DNA from 4 places in the Streptomyces sp. 2-1 genome. Region 1 is predicted to be linked to each of the others. Evidence: riboswitches for the same ligand, from Rfam matches in the RefSeq annotation. Region 1 holds a riboswitch; each other region holds the start of a gene.
What was found. A riboswitch is a leader RNA that binds a small molecule or an ion and turns the genes downstream of it on or off. The one in region 1 is predicted to bind cobalamin.

Region 1 (4,170 bases):
CGGTGGGCGCGATCGCGAGCAGCAGCGAGTTGCGCATGCCGACCGAGGTGATCCGCTCCCGCAGCGCGGCCCAGCGCTCCGGCCAGTTCAGTTCCACGTCGTAGTGGTCGGGGTGCAGCACGCCCTGCGCCGTACGGGTCTTCTCCCAGGCGGGCAGCGGGCCGTTGCGCTCGGCGAGGTCGGCGGACGCCTCGTACGCGGCGAGCATGACGCGCTCGGCGATCTTGGTGGAGAGCGCCTTGGCCTCGGCGGAGTCGAAGGGCAGCCGCAGCTTGAAGAAGACGTCCTGCAGACCCATCGCGCCCAGGCCCACCGGCCGCCACTTGGCGTTGGAGCGGCCCGCCTGCTCGGTCGGGTAGAAGTTGATGTCGACGACCCGGTCGAGGAAGGTGACGGCGGTACGGACGGTCGCGTCCAGCCGCTCCCAGTCGATGTCACCGGTGGCCGTGTCCACGAACGCGCCGAGGTTGACCGACCCGAGGTTGCAGACCGCCGTCTCCCCGTCGTCCGTGACCTCCAGGATCTCCGTGCAGAGGTTGGAGGAGTGGACCGTGTGGCCGGGCAGCGCGGTCTGGTTGGCCGTGCGGTTGGCGGCGTCCTTGAAGGTCATCCAGCCGTTGCCGGTCTGCGCGAGGGTGCGCATCATGCGGCCGTACAGGTCGCGGGCCGGGATGGTCTTCTTGGCGAGGCCCTGGTCCTCCGCCTTGCGGTAGGCGGCGTCGAACTCCTCGCCCCACAGGTCGACCAGCTCGGGCACGTCGGCCGGCGAGAACAGCGACCACACGCGGTCCTCGTTCACCCGGCGCATGAACTCGTCCGGGATCCAGTGCGCGAGGTTCAGGTTGTGCGTACGCCGGGCGTCCTCACCGGTGTTGTCGCGCAGCTCCAGGAACTCCTCGATGTCGGAGTGCCACGTCTCCAGGTAGACCGCCGCCGCGCCCTTGCGCCGGCCGCCCTGGTTCACTGCCGCGACCGAGGCGTCGAGCGTCTTCAGGAACGGGACGATGCCGTTGGAGTGCCCGTTCGTGCCGCGGATCAGCGAACCCCTGGAACGGACCCGGGAGTACGCGATGCCGATGCCGCCCGCGTGCTTCGAGAGCCGGGCCACCTGGTGGTAGCGGTCGTAGATGGAGTCCAGCTCGTCCAGCGGGGAGTCGAGGAGGTAGCAGGACGACATCTGGGGGTGCCGCGTACCGGAGTTGAAGAGCGTGGGGGAGGACGGCAGGTAGTCGAGGCGGCTCATCAGCCGGTACAGCGCGGCCACTTCGTCGAGGGCGCGGGTCGTGTCGTCCTCGGCGAGGCCGCTCGCCACGCGCAGCATGAAGTGCTGGGGCGTCTCGATGACGGACCGCGTGATCGGGTGCCGCAGCAGATACCGGCTGTGCAGCGTGCGCAGGCCGAAGTAGCCGAAGCGGTCGTCGCCCTCGAGGTCGATCAGCGCGTCCAGACGGGCCGCGTGGGTCCGTACGAACTCGGCGGTGCGGTCGGCGATCAGGCCCTCGCGGTGGCCGACCGCGACGGACTCGGAGAAGGACCTGACCCCCTGTGAGGCGGCCTCCTCGGCGATGCCGATCGTCAGCAGGCGGGCGGCCAGCTTCGAGTACACGGGGTCCTCGGAGATGAGGCCCGCGGCCGACTCCGTGGCCAGCTCGCGCAGCTCCGCGGTGATCCCGTCGGCCCCCACGGAGGACCGGCCGCGCAGCGCGGCGGCGGCGACCCTGCCGGGATCGGCGTCGGGAAGGTCGGCGGTGAGGTCGGTCAGGGTCCGCAGCAACACGGTTCCCGGTCCGTCGGCCTCGGCCCTGTCCTGCTGGTACTGGGGCGCTTTCGCTGAGACCGGATCGGCTGGCGCGATGGTCACGTGGGGCTCTCCCTCGCTCGGCACGGGGCCTGCGGGGAGGGGGGATCGGGGCACACGGGGGTACACGCTCTGCGCAGCGGTACGCCGCGTCCACCGGCCCACTCCGCGAGGCCCGGACGTCATGGCACCCGGGCCGGGCGGCCTGGGCACGCTGTCGGCAGGTCCTCGGACTGACCAGGCGCACGGCTCTCCTCTGGGGACAGACATGCACAAGTACACCGTTGCGGGACAGTTCCGGATTCGCACCGGATTCCCCTGCGGCGACAGCGAGCATGAGCATACATCTTGTGCCGGGCTCGGGAAGCACCCCCACATGTTGTGTCGTGTCGGCTTCGGAGGGTGTCAGAGTGTCAACTCGTAGGTGAGCAGCATGATGTCGTCGAGGTCCGGGATCGGGTTCCAGTCGCGGTCGGGGGCGCGGGTGAAGCCGAGGCGTCCGTAGATGCGATGGGCGCTGTGCATGGTGCGCTGGGTGGAGAGCACGACGCGTACGCAGCCGTCCGTGGCCCGGGCGCGGTCGACACAGGCGCGTACGAGAGCCTCGCCCGCCCCGTGTCCGCGGGCCTCCGTGGCGACCGCCAGCATCCGTATCTCGGCCTCGCCCTCGCGCGCGATGTCGGCCATCGGCCCGCCGGACGGGACGAAGGTCACGCCGCCGACGACCCGCTCGCCCGTGCCCGTCCCCAGGACGGCCACGAGTACGTCGGCGGCGGCGGCCCGCTTCGCCACGTCCCGCAGCTCGCCCAGATACTCGTCGCTCTCCCCGAAGTCGAGGAGCCCGTCCCCCAGATAGGCCTGCGCGGTGATCTCGCCCACAGCCTCGTACTCCTCGGGCCTCGCCCGCCTGATCACGATGTCCATGCCTGGCAGTGTGCCCGAGGGGTACGGCGTGGAGCGCCGAGTTTTTCCCGCACCCCGGCCGGGGGCATCCAGCCGGGGTCGTCCAAGGGGGCTCAGCCCACGGCCGGCCACTGCGGGAGGGTCGTGACGAAGTCCTTCGTGAAGTCGCGTGGGCCCGGGCCGAGGGCCACGCGGCCGGTGTGGCGGGTGCGGGCGGTCAGGGCGGGCGACTCGGTGTAGTAGTTCCGCTGGGCGGCCGAGGGGACGAACACGGTCTGGCCGCGGGTGAGTTCGCTGGAGCACTCGACGACGACGGCTCCCTCCGCGAGCGTCACGAACGACTCGTCCGCGCACACGCCCACGGCGAGCGGGTCGTGCAGCGGGCAGGTGTCGCCTCCGCCGTGGCGGCGGTAGGAGTCGATGTAGACCCGCAGCAGCCGGGCCGCGAGCGCCGCGCCCTCCCCGGCCGCCTCCAGCGCGGCGAGGTCGGCGGGGCCGAAGAGCCAGCGGTGCGAGGCGTCCAGGTCGACCATGGTGAACGGGATGCCGGAGGAGAGCACCACCTCGGCGGCGTCCGGGTCCGCCCACATGTTGAACTCGGCGACCGGGGTGATGTTTCCGGGCACCTGCGCGTTGCCGCCCATGAACACGAACTTCTTCACACGGCGGGCGAAGGCCGGGTCCTCCAGGAGCGCGATCGCCACGTTGGTGAGCGGGCCGGTCGCGCACACGGTCAGCTCGCCCTCGTGCTCCCGGGAGAGCCGCAGCAGCGCCTGTGCGGAGGACTCCGTCGGGTGTGCGGCGGTCGAGTCGGGCAGCGTCTCGTGGCCGAGGCCCGCGGGGCCGTGGAAGTGGTCTGCGGCCGTGTACGGGAGGCGGGTCAGCGGGCGGCCCGCTCCGCGGTGGACCGGGACGTCCGTGTCGATGCGGAGGGCTCTCGCCAGGGCGCGGGCGTTGCGGTACGTCTGCTCGACGGGGAGGTTGCCGCCCACGGAGGTGTAGGCCCTGAGGTCCCACCTGCCCGTGCCGAGCAGGTACTGGAGGGCCACGGCGTCGTCTATCCCGGGATCACTGTCAAGGACGATCGGATCGCGAACGGTCACACGGACCAGCGTAACGGCGGACTCCCGTGCCGCCAGGGGCAGTTGTCGCCCCCGCCGCCCTTACCCATTCCCGTCCCTTTCGGGGGCCAGCCCCCGAACCCCCGCTCCTCAAACGCCGGAGAGGCTGCTGAGGGTGGGTGGGGTTTGCGGGGTGGGATGTGTGCGGGTGAGTCGTGGCTGGGTGCGCAGTTCCCCGCGCCCCTTTTAGGGGCGCGGGGAACTGCGCAATCTTTTGGGGGTTCGGGGGCGGAGCCCCTGAGTAAGGGACGGGAATGGGTAAGGGCGGCGGGGGCGATAAAGCCCGGCCGCCCCCGCCCGCGGGGCTAGTGCCCGGCCCCCGCCGTCGCCGACGGCAGCTCGACCTGG
Region 2 (4,170 bases), 3.6 Mb from region 1:
GGACGACGAGACCGTCGCCGACCCGCTCGGCGACTACCTCGACTCCCTGGAACGGATCGGCCGCCTCGAACCGGCCGAGGTCCTCCCGGCCCACCTGCACGCCTTCACCGACGCCCCGGCCCGCGTAAGGGAGTTGCTCGACCACCACGAGTCCCGCCTCACCGACCTGCGCTCCCTCCTCGTCACCCCGCTCACCTCCTGGCAGCTCGCCGTCCGCATGGAGTGGAACCGCCCGTGGGACGACATCCCCTACGGATCACGGAACATCGCCGTCTCGGAGGCGGAGGCCCACCTGCGCCGACTGGTGAAACTGGGCCACGCGGAGGCGGTCCCGGGGAGCGATCCGGTGACGTACGTGGCCGTTTGAACCTGCCCCTCGGGCGGCAGGGCATGGTGCATGCCCTGCGGCTCCAGGTGGAAGCGTCCGCGCAGGAGCCGGGACGGACAGGAGCTAGTCCAGCAACCTGCGGATCAACTCCCCCGCCTCACCCAGGAGTTCGACCTCGTGGCGGCTCATTGTCGGGTTGGCGGCCCGCTGTCCCGTCGCCCAGCCGAGGCCGCCGTCCGGGCCCGTCAGGAGTGCCGGGTCGGGGCAGTCGGCCAGCAGCGCCGACAGCATCTCCTCGGCCAGGGGCGCGCGGGGATCGTCGTCGACGGCCACCTGGGCCACGATCACGGCGGACATGCTCCAGTCGTGGCCGGGCGGGCCCTCGTCGGTGTTGGCCCAGTCGATCACCATGGGTCCGGCCGGGGTGAGGAGCACGTTCTCCGGGTGCAGGTCCAGGTGGAGGACGCGTACGGCGGGGTCCGTGGAGCGGCGGGCCGGGATCGCGTGCAGGTCGCGCAGGAGCCGCGCGAGCGCCAACCCCGCCTCCCCGGCGGTGAGTTGGCCTGCTACCAGCGCCTCGACCACGGTCGGCCCGTACAGCCGCTCCATCACGAGGTCGGTGCGCGGGCGCGCCTCCGCCGCCCGCACGCGCGGCACGGGATAGCCGTGGCCCCGTACGTACTCCATGACGGCCGCCTCGGCCGGCGCGTCCCCGTAGCCGTCCCGGTACCGGCGCAGCACCCACTCCCCGCCGGAGCCGTCACCGAGTCCGTCGTGGCCGTCGCGATCGCCGAGCGCGTAGACATCCGCCGTGCGCCCCGAACCGAGCAGGCGGCCGGCCCCCGCAGGTATCCCCATGGGCAGAAGCTACCCGGAGCCGCCGCCCGGCCTCACAGGCAGCCTCACGGACAGCCCCACAGGCGACCCCACGGCCGCCCCTCAGGGTCTTGCTACGGGCCGGTACAGTGAGCGGGTCGTCATCACAGTCGTACGGGGGGAAGCCGGTGCAAATCCGGCGCTGACCCGCAACCGTGTGCCGCCCGGCCGATCGGTCGATCACTGGATCCGTGGATCAATGGATCAATGGATCAGCCGATCAGGGGCGGTGAGCCGGACTGCCCCGTACGGACGTGACCGGCTCGCGTCACCGGGACCGCCGGTGACCGGCACCGTCGAGGCATACGGGGCCGAGCCGCCTTGGATTCCAGGCTGCCCGGCTCCCTGACCGGGAAAGGCATCCGCCGATCATGTTTGTCCGCCGCAGCGCAGCGGTACTGGCCGCCACCGCCGTGATCGGTACGGCGTTCGCGCCGGCCGCCCTCGCCGACGAGTCGCCCGGCGCGAGCCCGTCCCAGGCGTTCCCCTCCGCCCTGTACGGCAGCACCGACCCCACCTACGACGGCGTCTGGCGGCAGTCGCTCGCGCTGCTCGCCCAGGACACCGTGGATGTGAAGCCCGCGAAGAAGTCCGTCGACTGGCTCGTCGGCCAGCAGTGCGAGAGCGGGGCCTTCACGGCGTACCGCCCCGACCCGAGCGCCAAGTGCGACGCCAAGACCAAGGTCGACACGAACAGCACGGCCGCCGCGCTGCAGGCCCTGGAGGCCCTCGACGCGAGCGACGCCGTGACGGGCGCGGCCGTGAAGTGGCTGAAGTCCGTGCAGAACAAGGACGGCGGCTGGGGCTACTTCCCCGGCACGCCCAGCGACACCAACTCGACGTCCGTCGTGATCGGGGCCCTGGACGCCGGGGACACCGACCCGAAGGACGTGCCCTCGAAGGACGACCGGACGCCGTACGACGCCCTGCTCGGCCTCTCCGTCCCCTGCGACGAGACCGGCGGCGGCGCCTTCGCCTTCCAGCCGGACAAGAAGGGCAAGCTCGCGGCGAACGCGGACGCCACGGCGGCCGGGGTACTGGGCGCGCTCGGCGAGGGCCTGGACGCCGATCCCGACGAGGACGGCGCCGACAAGGCATCCCCGAAGGCGTCCGAGTGCGCGGGCGGTGACTCCTTCACGATCGAGGACGCGGCGGCCAACGGCGCCCGGTACCTCGCGGGCGCGGTCGCCAAGAACGGCTACCTGAAGTCGTCCCTCCCCGGCGCCGAGGACCAGCCCGACTACGGCAACACCGCCGACACGGTCGTCGCGCTCGCCGCCGCCGGCCGCACGGCCGACACCGAGAAGCCGCTGGCCTGGCTGGAGAAGAACTCCGGTACCTGGGCGGCGAAGAGCGGCCCGGCGGCGTACGCACAGCTGATCTTCGCGGCGAACGCCACCGGCACGGACCCGCGCGCCTTCGGCGGCGCCGACCTCGTGAAGCAGCTCGGCGCGACCGGCCCCGCGGCAACGTCCTCCGACGCCTCCACCGCCCCGGCGAACGGCAAGAGTGACGAGGCAGATGCTTCGGACGAGGACGACGGCGGGGTCAGCCTCTGGTGGATCATCGGGGTCGGCCTGGTCGGCGGCATCGGAATCGGCTTCCTCCTCAGCGGCCGTAACAAGAAGCAGCAGCCGTGACCTGCCGCCGCCTGGTTCTGCCGGTCCTGTGTCTCCTGCTCGCCGTCCTCGGCACGGCGGGGCAGGCCCAGGCGGTCGGCTACCGCTACTGGTCCTTCTGGGACCGGAATTCCACCGCCGATACTGCCGATACGGCCGACACGTGGGTGTACGCGACCCAGGGGCCGTCGACCGCCCGCCCCTCGGACGGTGACGTCCAGGGGTTCCGTTTCTCGGTGAGCGAGGACTCCAAGGACTCGGCGAAGCCGCGCGGCACCGCCGACTTCGCGACGATCTGCGCGAAGACGCCCGCACGGGAGGGGTCCAAGCGGGTCGGCCTTGTCCTCGACTTCGGCACGCCCGCGGACGCCCCGTCCGGCTCGACCCCGCCCCGCCCCCGCACGGCCTGCGCCCGCGTGGACGACGACGCCACGACCGCGGACGCCCTCGCCGCCGTCGCCAAGCCGCTCCGCTACGACACGAACGCCCTGCTCTGCGCCATCGCGGGCTACCCGACCACGGGCTGCGGAGAGCCGGTCGCGGACGACCGCCCGAAGGCTTCGGCGTCGCCCGGCGAGGAGGCGGAGAGCAATTCCGCCGACGGGGACGACAACGGCGGCCCCTCGCTGGGCCTACTGACCGGAATCGCCGCGGTAGCAGCCCTGGGCACGGCAGCGGTATGGCAAGCCCGCCGCCGCCGGGGTTGACGGGCCTGTGCAATGACCGCCAGCAAGGACGACCGACACCGGGGACGCAATACCGCAGCTACAAGTGCTGTGGGCAGGCGTTCCGCAGGGCGGAACGGGTGGGCACAGCCCATGGCACCGGGCACCCGATCCAGAAAAGTCCAACACAGACTCACCGCCCCACAAGCAACCAGAACCAACGCAATCCACCCAGGCGCCTGGTGGCTCTGGGCCCTCGGCCTGGGAACAGCCGCCTCCCGCACCACGAACCCCCTCCTCCTGGCCCTCCTGATCGGCGTAGCCGGCTATGTAGTAGCGGCCCGCCGAACAGAGGCCCCCTGGGCCCACTCCTACGGCGCTTTCGTAAAACTGGCCCTCGCCGTCCTGGCCATCCGCCTCGCCTTCGCGGTCATCCTCGGCTCCCCCATCCCCGGCACCCACACCCTCCTCACCCTCCCCGAACTCCCCCTCCCGGCCTGGGCGGAGGGCATCCGCATCGGAGGCCGAGTCACCGCCGAAGGCCTGACCTTCGCCCTCTACGACGGCCTGAAACTCGCCACCCTCCTCATCTGCGTAGGCGCCGCGAACGCCCTCGCGAACCCGGCCCGCCTCCTCAAATCCCTCCCAGGAGCCTTGTACGAAGCGGGAGTTGCCGTAGTGG
Region 3 (4,170 bases), 4.4 Mb from region 1:
ACGACGGCGACGTCCGCGCCCCGGACCAGCGCGGGAAGCTCCTCCGCGACATCCACGCGGGTGGGATTGCCGATCCGGTACGCGGCGCCGGCGGCGCGCGCCGCCAGCAGATCCGTGTCGGCGGTCGACAACAACAACACTGTGCTCATGCGGGTGCTCCCGGTGGAATGAAGGGCAGTCCTGTCGGCGCGCCGGACTCGATGAGCCGCCACAGCGCGTCCGTGTCCGCGTGTTCCTCGATCAGATCGCCGAGCCGGTCCAGCTGCTCCTCGCGCAGCGACCCGAACGACGTGTCGGCGGCCGGTACGAAGCGGCGCCCCGCGGCGGCCGCCACCTCGCGAAGGAAGGCCCGGCGGAAGCCGTCCGACTCCAGCGAGCCGTGCCAGTGGGTGCCCCAGACCTCGCCGACCCGGCAGCCGTCGAGGAAGGGTGTGCCGCCGGTGACCTGGGCGACCCCGTGGTGGATCTCGTACCCCTCGACGGGCTCGCCGAGCGCCTCGCCGACGGGCCGGGTGAGGGTCTTCTCCCGCGCGAACCGGACGCGCACGGGCAGGAGTCCGAGCCCGTCCACCCGGCCGGCGCGCGACTCGACCTCGTCCTCGATGTGCTCGCCGAGGATCTGGAAGCCGCCGCAGATTCCGAGGACGGGACGCCCCTGCGCGGCTCTTCTGGCGAGGGCGTCCGCGAGGCCGCGCTCCCGCAGCCACTCCAGGGCCCTGACCGTGCCCCGGGTGCCGGGCACGACGACCAGGTCCGCGTCGACGAGTTCCTCCGCCCGGTCCACGAACCGCACGACGACGCCCGGTTCGGCGGCCAGCGCGTCCACGTCCGTGAAGTTGGACATCAGCGGGATCGCGCAGACGGCGACCCGCAGGATGTCCTCGCCGACGGGGGAGGAGACCTCGGACTCCCGGACCGAGCCCCTCAGCGAGACCCGGAGCCCGTCTTCCTCGTCGATGCCCAGACCGTGCTGGAAGGGCAGAACCCCGTACGTACGACGTCCGGTGAGGTTCTTGAGCATGTCGAGGCCGGGCTCCAGCAGGGACACGTCCCCGCGGAACTTGTTGACGAGGAACCCGGCGACGCACGCCTGGTCCTCGGGCGAGAGCAGCGCGACGGTCCCGAAGAAGGAGGCGAAGACACCCCCGCGGTCGATGTCGCCGACGACGAGCACGGGCAGCCGCGCGTTGCGCGCGATGCCCATGTTCACGATGTCCGTCCGCCGCAGATTGATCTCGGCGGGACTGCCCGCCCCCTCACAGATCACCGCGTCATACGTGCCCCGCAACTCGGCGAGGCACTCCAGCACGGTCCCGAGGAGCTGTTCCTGCCGCCCGCCGTGATAGCCGCGGGCGCTCATCTCCCCGACGGGCTTGCCCATCAGGACGACCTGGCTGCTGCGGTCGCTGCCGGGCTTGAGCAGCACGGGATTCATGAGCGCGGTGGGCTCCACGCGCGCGGCCTGCGCCTGCATGGCCTGCGCCCGCCCGATCTCGGCGCCCTCCCGCGTGACGAACGAATTGAGCGACATGTTCTGCGCCTTGAAGGGCGCGACCTTCACGCCCTGCCGCACCAGCCACCGGCAGATCCCGGCGGTCACGACGCTCTTGCCCGCGTCGGAGGTGGTACCGGCGACGAGCAGCCCGCCGCCCGTTCCCCCGCTCGTTCCCCGACTCATGACGTACGCCCCTTCGTGCGAAGGCCGTTGACGAGGAGCCGTCCGGCGACACTCACGCCGAGCGCGAGCCAGCCCACGCGCCGCGAGAGCCGTACGGCCCGCTCGATGTCCGCGACCTCCACGGCCCGCCCTCCACCATTGAGTACGGGCCGGTGCTCGACCCTTCCGGCGTACGAGAGCGTCCCGCCGAGCCGCACGCCGAGCGCCCCCGCGAACGAGGCCTCGACGGGCCCGGCGTTGGGGCTCGGGTGCTTGACGGCGTCGGCACGCCAGGCGCGTACGGCCCCGCGCGGATCGCTTCCCGCGACGGCCGCGAGGACGGCGGTGAGCCGCGCCCCCGGCCAGCCCGCGACGTCGTCGAGCCGTGCGGAAGCCCACCCGTACCGCCGGTACTTGGCGGATCTGTGCCCGACCATGGCGTCGAGCGTGTTCACGGCACGGAACCCGATGAGCCCCGGCACACCGGCCGCTGCACCCCACACGAGGGCGCCCACGACGGCGTCGGAGGTGTTCTCGGCGACGGACTCCACGACGGCCCGGGCGATCCCGTCGGCGTCCAGCGCCTGCGGATCCCGCCCGCACAGGTGGGGCAGCCGCTCCCGGGCCACCTCGATGTCCCCGGCGGCGAGCGCCCCGCCGATGGCCCGGGCCTCCCGCCCGAGCGAAGTCCCGCCGACGACGGACCAGGTGGCGGCGGCGGTCAACGCGACGGACGCGATGCGAGAGGTCCGTACGGAACGGTCGGCGACGGCGGCGAGGGACACAGCGCCACCCACACACACGGCGGTGTGCAGCGCGCCCCACCCCCGGTGGTCCCGCCACAGCACCCGCTCCACGGCACCCGCGGCCCGCCCGAACGCGGCGACCGGATGCCTCCGGCGGGGATCGCCGAGCAGCAGGTCACCGAGAAGGCCGGCGGCGGCGCCGTACGCGAAGACGCGATCGGCACGCATCGGTTCAGCCGACCGTCAGGTCGGGCACAACCGTCGCTGGAAAGGCACTTGGGCAGCCGCGCATGGCGATTTGTCCTCACTCAGGGTGTCCGCGCCCTGGTTCGACGAGACCGACGGCGAGAGTTCCTGGCTCCCGGGGTATCGATTCCCCGGTAACAGTGGCGGGACCGCGCCGGATTCGCACCGGCTTCCTCTCCTGCCGCCGTACATGGCTCCGGCAGTCCACCACGCCCACGAACACCCGTCAACTTGCCGTTGACCTGCGACGGGAGAGTGTGCTGAGGCCCACACACGGACACGACTCCGCCCCGCCGACCGGAGGGTCGACGGGGCGGAGTCGTGCGTGACGGAGGTGCCGTACGCGTCAGGCGACGATCAGATAGATCCCGTACGTCACCGCTGCCGCGCATGCGGCGAAGCAGGCGTACGCGCCCGTGACCGCGAGGGTCGCGGTGTTGCCCTGGGCGGAGGCGGACTCGCGCTTGGAGAGGCCGACGATGCCGAGGGTGAAGAGGCCCACGAGGGCGACGGTGACGATGAGGCTGACTCCGAAGACGGAGCCGAGGGCTGCCCAGTCGATCTTCATGCTGTGGGTTCCTTACACCGTGGCCGGGCGGGCGGGCTCGGTGGCGTCCGGGCCCGGGATGGTGGTCTTGAGGTCGTCGGCCGCGGCGACCGTGCCCGCCGGCGGCGGGGTGACGGCCGCGATGGCGGTGGTCACGACGCCGGCGGGCTCGCCGTTGACGTCGTTCACGTTGTCGACGGTGACGGGCTGGCGGCGGGAGAGCGTCCAGATGACCGCCGAGCCCGCGATCAGCAGCGCGCCGGTGAGGACGATGCCCCAGGTGCCCTGCTTGGTGAGGAACTCGGCGCCCGCGCCGACCAGACCGGCGGCGGGAAGCGTGAGGCCCCAGGCGACGAACATGCGGGTCGCGGTCGACCAGCGGACGACGCCGCCCTTGCGGCCGAGGCCCGAACCCATCACGGCGCCGGAGCAGGACTGGGTGGTGGAGAGCGAGAAGCCGAGGTGCGAGGAGGCCAGGATGACCGTCGCGGCACTGGTCTGGGCGGCGAAGCCCTGCGGCGGCGCGAGGTCGGTGAGGCCCTTGCCCATGGTGCGGATGATGCGCCAGCCGCCCAGGTAGGTGCCGAGCGCGATGGCGATACCGGCGGAGACGATGACCCACAGGGGAGGGTTCGACCCGGGCGCGATCACACCGCCGGTGACCAGGGCGAGCGTGATGATGCCCATGGTCTTCTGCGCGTCGTTCGTGCCGTGGGCCAGCGAGACCAGGCCCGCGGAGGTGATCTGACCGGCGCGGTAGCCCTTGGAGGTCGCCTGCTCACCGGCCTTCCTGCTGATCCGGTAGGTCAGCCGGGTGGCGAGCATCGCGGCGAGGCCGGCCACCAGCGGCGCGGCGATCGCGGGGAGCAGCACCTTGGTGACGACGGTCGAACCGTTCACCGACGACCAGCCGGCCGACATGACGGCGGCGCCGATCAGGCCGCCGAACAGTGCGTGGGAGGAGCTGGAGGGCA
Region 4 (4,170 bases), 5.2 Mb from region 1:
CGTGATCCGGTTGACATGGCTGTGGCCGTTGATCCAGGCCACCACGTTCGGGAACCGGTGGAGCAGGGCGAGGACCTCCGCACCGTCGTGCCGCGGCTCCTCCGTGCGGGCGGCGTCGGGGCGGCGGGTCATGCTCGGACTGTGGTGGTGGCTGAAGACCAGGACGTGGGCGTCGTCGGCCCCGGCGTTGCGTACGGGGCGGCCGTCGGCGTCGTAGGACCGGGAGCTGTGCGCGGCCAGCGTCCGCTCCAGCCAGCGGAGCTGATCGGTGCCCAGCGAGCCCTCGTAGTGGCCGCTTCGGTACGTCGTGTCGAGGCTGATGCCGATGACGTTCTCGGCGATCCGGAACGTGTAGTACATCCGGTCGCCGTCCAGGTTGTTCTCCGTGTAGCCGTGGCCGACCGGGCCCGCTCCGGCGTGGGCGGGGTCGAGGTGCGCGGCCAGGTACTCGTGCGGGGTGAACAGCCGGCGCCGTTCGTCGGCCGTCACCGTCCGCGCCGAGGTGGCGTGCCGCTTGAGGATCGCCGAGAGCACCTCGCTCTTGGGGTCGTCGCCGGAGTTCAGCGCCTTCGCGTAGGCCGCCGCGTCTGTGGCCGGGACCGACAGCAGCTTGCGGGAGCCCACGGCGAAGTCGCCCAGCGCGGGTGACAGACAGCCGCCGGGGATGTCGTCGTGGTTGCCGACCGTGGAGTACCAGGGGATGTCGAGCCCCGGGCTGGTCACGGGCCGTATCGCCGCGTCGAGGAAGCCGGGTATGCGGGGCAGCCCGCGTCGCTTGTCCAGGTCGCGCAGGGCCCCGTCGTCCGGGTGCCAGTAGAGGGGCAGACCGGAGTTCTGGACGCCTTCGTACGCCGACGGATCCCCGCTGTTGGGGGTGATCCTGCCGCCGCTCATCAGTGTGAGGAACCAGTCCAGTTCGATCGCGGAGTTGTTGTCGATGTTGTCGCCCGTCGTCATCACGAACGAGGGCGCGAGGTCGGTGTGCGGTCCCTGGCCGAGCGCGTTCACCTGCTCCACGAGCGCCACCGCCCCCGCCACCGTCAGCGCCTCCTGGGCCCGCCACGCGGCGGGCCTGCGCGACCGCAGGAACTCGGTGCGCAGCGGGTTCTGCACGTCCGTGAGGTGCAGGTCGGTGAACTGCACGAAGCAGGCGAGCGGGGTGCGCCGGTCCTGGCGGCCGGTGGCGGCGGGCGCGAGATCCCCGCGTACGACCATGGGCCAGCCGGGGCCCGATACGAGCCGTCGGTAGGTGTCGGGGTGCGCGTGGCCGGCGAGGCGGGCCGTCGTGTCCAGGGTGGTCGCCGCGTACGGGGCCGCGCGTCGCGGCGCCTGGCGTGCCGGTCGTCGGGTGGCGAGGGGCGGCTGAGGGGCGGCGCTCTCCGCGGCGGGCTGCACGGTCGGGGTCGGGTGCTGCCGCGGGAAGACGGCGGCTGCTCCTCCGGCCGCTCCCACCGCGACGGCGCCGGACGCGAGCAGAAAGCGACGACGGTTGATTGCGGATGCGGTCCCCGCCATTTCGGTCCCGGTCATGGGGCGGCCCTCCGGTGCCTCCTGGAGATTGACTGAGCGGAACCACTCATTCAGGCCGTGGGGGCAGCGGCGTGGGCAGGGGTGTGGCGTAGCCGTGAACACGGCCGGAACAGGTGGAGCGGCCGATGGGGCCCGTCCTGCCGGTCCGTTCGCCGCGTCCGTCGGCAGGGCCGTACGCCGGTCCGTCCCCGGCCTCTCCGCAGGTCCGCCCGCAGGTCCGCGACACCCGCCGTGATAGCTTGCCGAGGCCAGTCGAACCCATGTACGTGGGTCAGGGAATCCGGTGGGAATCCGGAGCTGACGCGCAGCGGTGAGGGTGACGGGCGGGGCATCGGCCACTGGACCGACATGACGGTCCGGGAAGGCGCCTCGTCCGGGTGACCCCGAGTCCGAAGACCTGCTGGCGGCCTCCGCGGTCACGCGCCGACGGGGGAGCACCGTACGACCGGGCTCCGCGTTCGAGCCCTCGACGACTGAGGAACTCCCGTGCCCGTCGCACGTCTTGCCCGTCCCGCTGCCCTCGCCCTGTCCGGGGTTCTCCTGCTGACCGGCTGCGGTTCGGGAGACACGTCGTCGGACACGGACTCCGGGAACTCCGGGGCCGCCGTCACCCTCGACAACTGTGGACAGACCGTACGCGTCGAGTCCCCGCCGAAGCGGGCCGTCTCCCTCAACCAGGGCACCACCGAGATCATGCTCTCGCTAGGCCTCGCCGACCGCATGGCCGGCACCGCGACCTGGACCGACCCGGTGATGAAGGGCCTGGAGAAGGCGAACGCGAAGGTGAAGCGGATCGCCGACAACAACCCCTCCTTCGAACGGGTCCTGGACGCCGACCCGGACTTCGTCGCCGCCTCGTTCGTCTCGACGCTCGGCAAGGGCGGCGTGGCCACCCGGGAGCAGTTCGAGAAGCTCGGCGTGCCCGCCTACGTCTCGCCCTCCGACTGCGTCGGCAAGGACAACGCCTCGGGCGGCGACGGCGCGCGGACGAAGGCACTCGGCATGGACGCCATCTACGGCGAAGTACGCGACCTGGCCGAGGTGTTCGGCGTCGAGCAGCGGGGCGAGCGACTCGTCGCCGACCTCAAGCAGCGTACGAAGAAGGCCACTTCGGGGATCGACGCCTCCGACATCACCCTCCTCTACTGGTTCGCCAACTCCGACTCGCCCTACATGGCGGGCTGTTGCGGCGCGCCCGGCGTCATCACCCGGACCCTCGGCGCGAAGAACGTCTTCGACGACACGCACGAGGAGTGGCCCCAGATCAACTGGGAGACCGTCGCCGACCGCGACCCCGACGTGCTCGTCATCGGCGACCTCACGCGCAAGTCGCAGACCGCCGAGTCCGCGAGGAAGAAGATCGAGTTCCTGGAGTCCGACCCGGTCACCAAGAACATGACCGCCGTGAAGAAGAAGCGGTACGTCCTGCTCAGCGGGCAGGCGATGAACCCGACCATCCGCACGGTCGAGGGCGTCGAGCAAGTCGCCTCCGCCCTGCGGGAGTTCGGGCTCGCCGGGTGACACGGCCGCGCCTGGGACTGCTCATCACCGCGGGTGTCGCCCTGCTCCTCCTGTCCGTCGCCGTCGCCATCACCATCGGTCCTGCGGACATCCGGGTCGGTGACGTCTGGTCCGTGGTCGCGTCCCATCTCGGCTGGGGCAGCTCGGAGTTGACCCCGATCCGGGAGGGGATCGTCTGGGAGCTGCGCCTGCCGCGTACGCTCCTGGCGGCCGTGTGCGGGGCCGGACTCGCCGTGTGCGGTGCGGTGATGCAGTCCCTGCTGCGCAACCCGCTCGCCGACCCGTTCGTCCTCGGGGTGTCCTCCGGCGCCTCGACCGGCGCGGTGATCGTGGTCGTCCTCGGCGTCGGCGGGGGCCTCCTCTCGGTCTCCGCGGGCGCGTTCCTCGGCGCTGTGCTGTCGTTCGGGCTCGTCCTGCTGCTCAGTCACACACTGGGCGGGGCGACGGACCGGGTGGTGCTGAGCGGGGTCGCCGCGATGCAGCTCTTCTCCGCGCTCACCTCCTTCGTGGTGATGACCTCCGCCGACGCCGAGACCACCCGCGGGGTGCTTTTCTGGCTGCTCGGTTCACTGAGCGGGGTCGGCTGGACCGACGTCTGGGTGTGCTTCGCGGTGCTCGCGGTCACGCTGCTGGTGTGCCTCGGGTACGCGCGGACGCTCGACGCGTTCGCCTTCGGCCAGGACGCCGCCGCGACGCTCGGGGTCTCCGTGGCCCGTACGCGACTGGTGCTGCTGTGCGCCACGGCGCTGCTGACCGCCGCGCTCGTCAGCTCGGCGGGCGCGATCGGCTTCGTCGGTCTCGTACTCCCGCATGCGGCAAGGGCGTTGGTGGGGTCCGGGCACGCCCGGCTGCTCCCCGTCACGGCCCTCGCCGGAGCGGTGTTCCTGGTGTGGGTGGACACACTGGCCCGTACCGTCCTCGACCCCCAGGAGGTGCCCGTGGGCGTGGTGACCTCGCTGATCGGCGTACCGGTGTTCGTGCTGGTGCTGTACCGGACGCGGAGGGCGTGATGACGGCGGAGGACATCAAGCACACCGCCGAGTACAAGCGGGCGGCACCGGGAACCGAGCGCGCGCAGGCGGCACCCGGAGAGGGCCTCCGCGCGCACCGCGTCTCGCG

Region 2: linked by a shared signal. The riboswitch ahead of ACN20J_RS16285 (prenyltransferase/squalene oxidase repeat-containing protein) and the one ahead of ACN20J_RS32345 (ribonucleoside-diphosphate reductase subunit alpha) in region 1 are both predicted to bind cobalamin.
Region 3: linked by a shared signal. The riboswitch ahead of ACN20J_RS12895 (cobalamin biosynthesis protein) and the one ahead of ACN20J_RS32345 (ribonucleoside-diphosphate reductase subunit alpha) in region 1 are both predicted to bind cobalamin.
Region 4: linked by a shared signal. The riboswitch ahead of ACN20J_RS09260 (ABC transporter substrate-binding protein) and the one ahead of ACN20J_RS32345 (ribonucleoside-diphosphate reductase subunit alpha) in region 1 are both predicted to bind cobalamin.

Annotation. Positions count from the first base shown of each region.
Region 1 is NZ_CP183383.1:7,324,550-7,328,719, forward strand. It holds gene ACN20J_RS32345 (ribonucleoside-diphosphate reductase subunit alpha) at 1-1,861, opposite strand, end outside; cobalamin riboswitch at 2,000-2,171, opposite strand; gene ACN20J_RS32350 (GNAT family N-acetyltransferase) at 2,204-2,722, opposite strand; gene ACN20J_RS32355 (nucleoside hydrolase) at 2,815-3,804, opposite strand; gene mctP (monocarboxylate uptake permease MctP) at 4,128-4,170, opposite strand, start outside.
Region 2 is NZ_CP183383.1:3,682,363-3,686,532, forward strand. It holds gene ACN20J_RS16275 (MBL fold metallo-hydrolase) at 1-367, shown strand, start outside; gene ACN20J_RS16280 (phosphotransferase) at 452-1,186, opposite strand; cobalamin riboswitch at 1,283-1,467, shown strand; gene ACN20J_RS16285 (prenyltransferase/squalene oxidase repeat-containing protein) at 1,576-2,844, shown strand; gene ACN20J_RS16290 (SCO2322 family protein) at 2,841-3,530, shown strand; gene ACN20J_RS16295 (energy-coupling factor transporter transmembrane component T) at 3,642-4,170, shown strand, end outside.
Region 3 is NZ_CP183383.1:2,929,234-2,933,403, reverse strand. It holds gene cobN (cobaltochelatase subunit CobN) at 1-149, opposite strand, end outside; gene ACN20J_RS12900 (cobyric acid synthase) at 146-1,678, opposite strand; gene ACN20J_RS12895 (cobalamin biosynthesis protein) at 1,675-2,631, opposite strand; cobalamin riboswitch at 2,729-2,865, opposite strand; gene ACN20J_RS12890 (hypothetical protein) at 2,996-3,217, opposite strand; gene ACN20J_RS12885 (inorganic phosphate transporter) at 3,230-4,170, opposite strand, start outside.
Region 4 is NZ_CP183383.1:2,110,244-2,114,413, reverse strand. It holds gene ACN20J_RS09265 (TIGR03767 family metallophosphoesterase) at 1-1,530, opposite strand, end outside; cobalamin riboswitch at 1,763-1,950, shown strand; gene ACN20J_RS09260 (ABC transporter substrate-binding protein) at 2,017-3,051, shown strand; gene ACN20J_RS09255 (FecCD family ABC transporter permease) at 3,048-4,061, shown strand; gene ACN20J_RS09250 (ABC transporter ATP-binding protein) at 4,061-4,170, shown strand, end outside.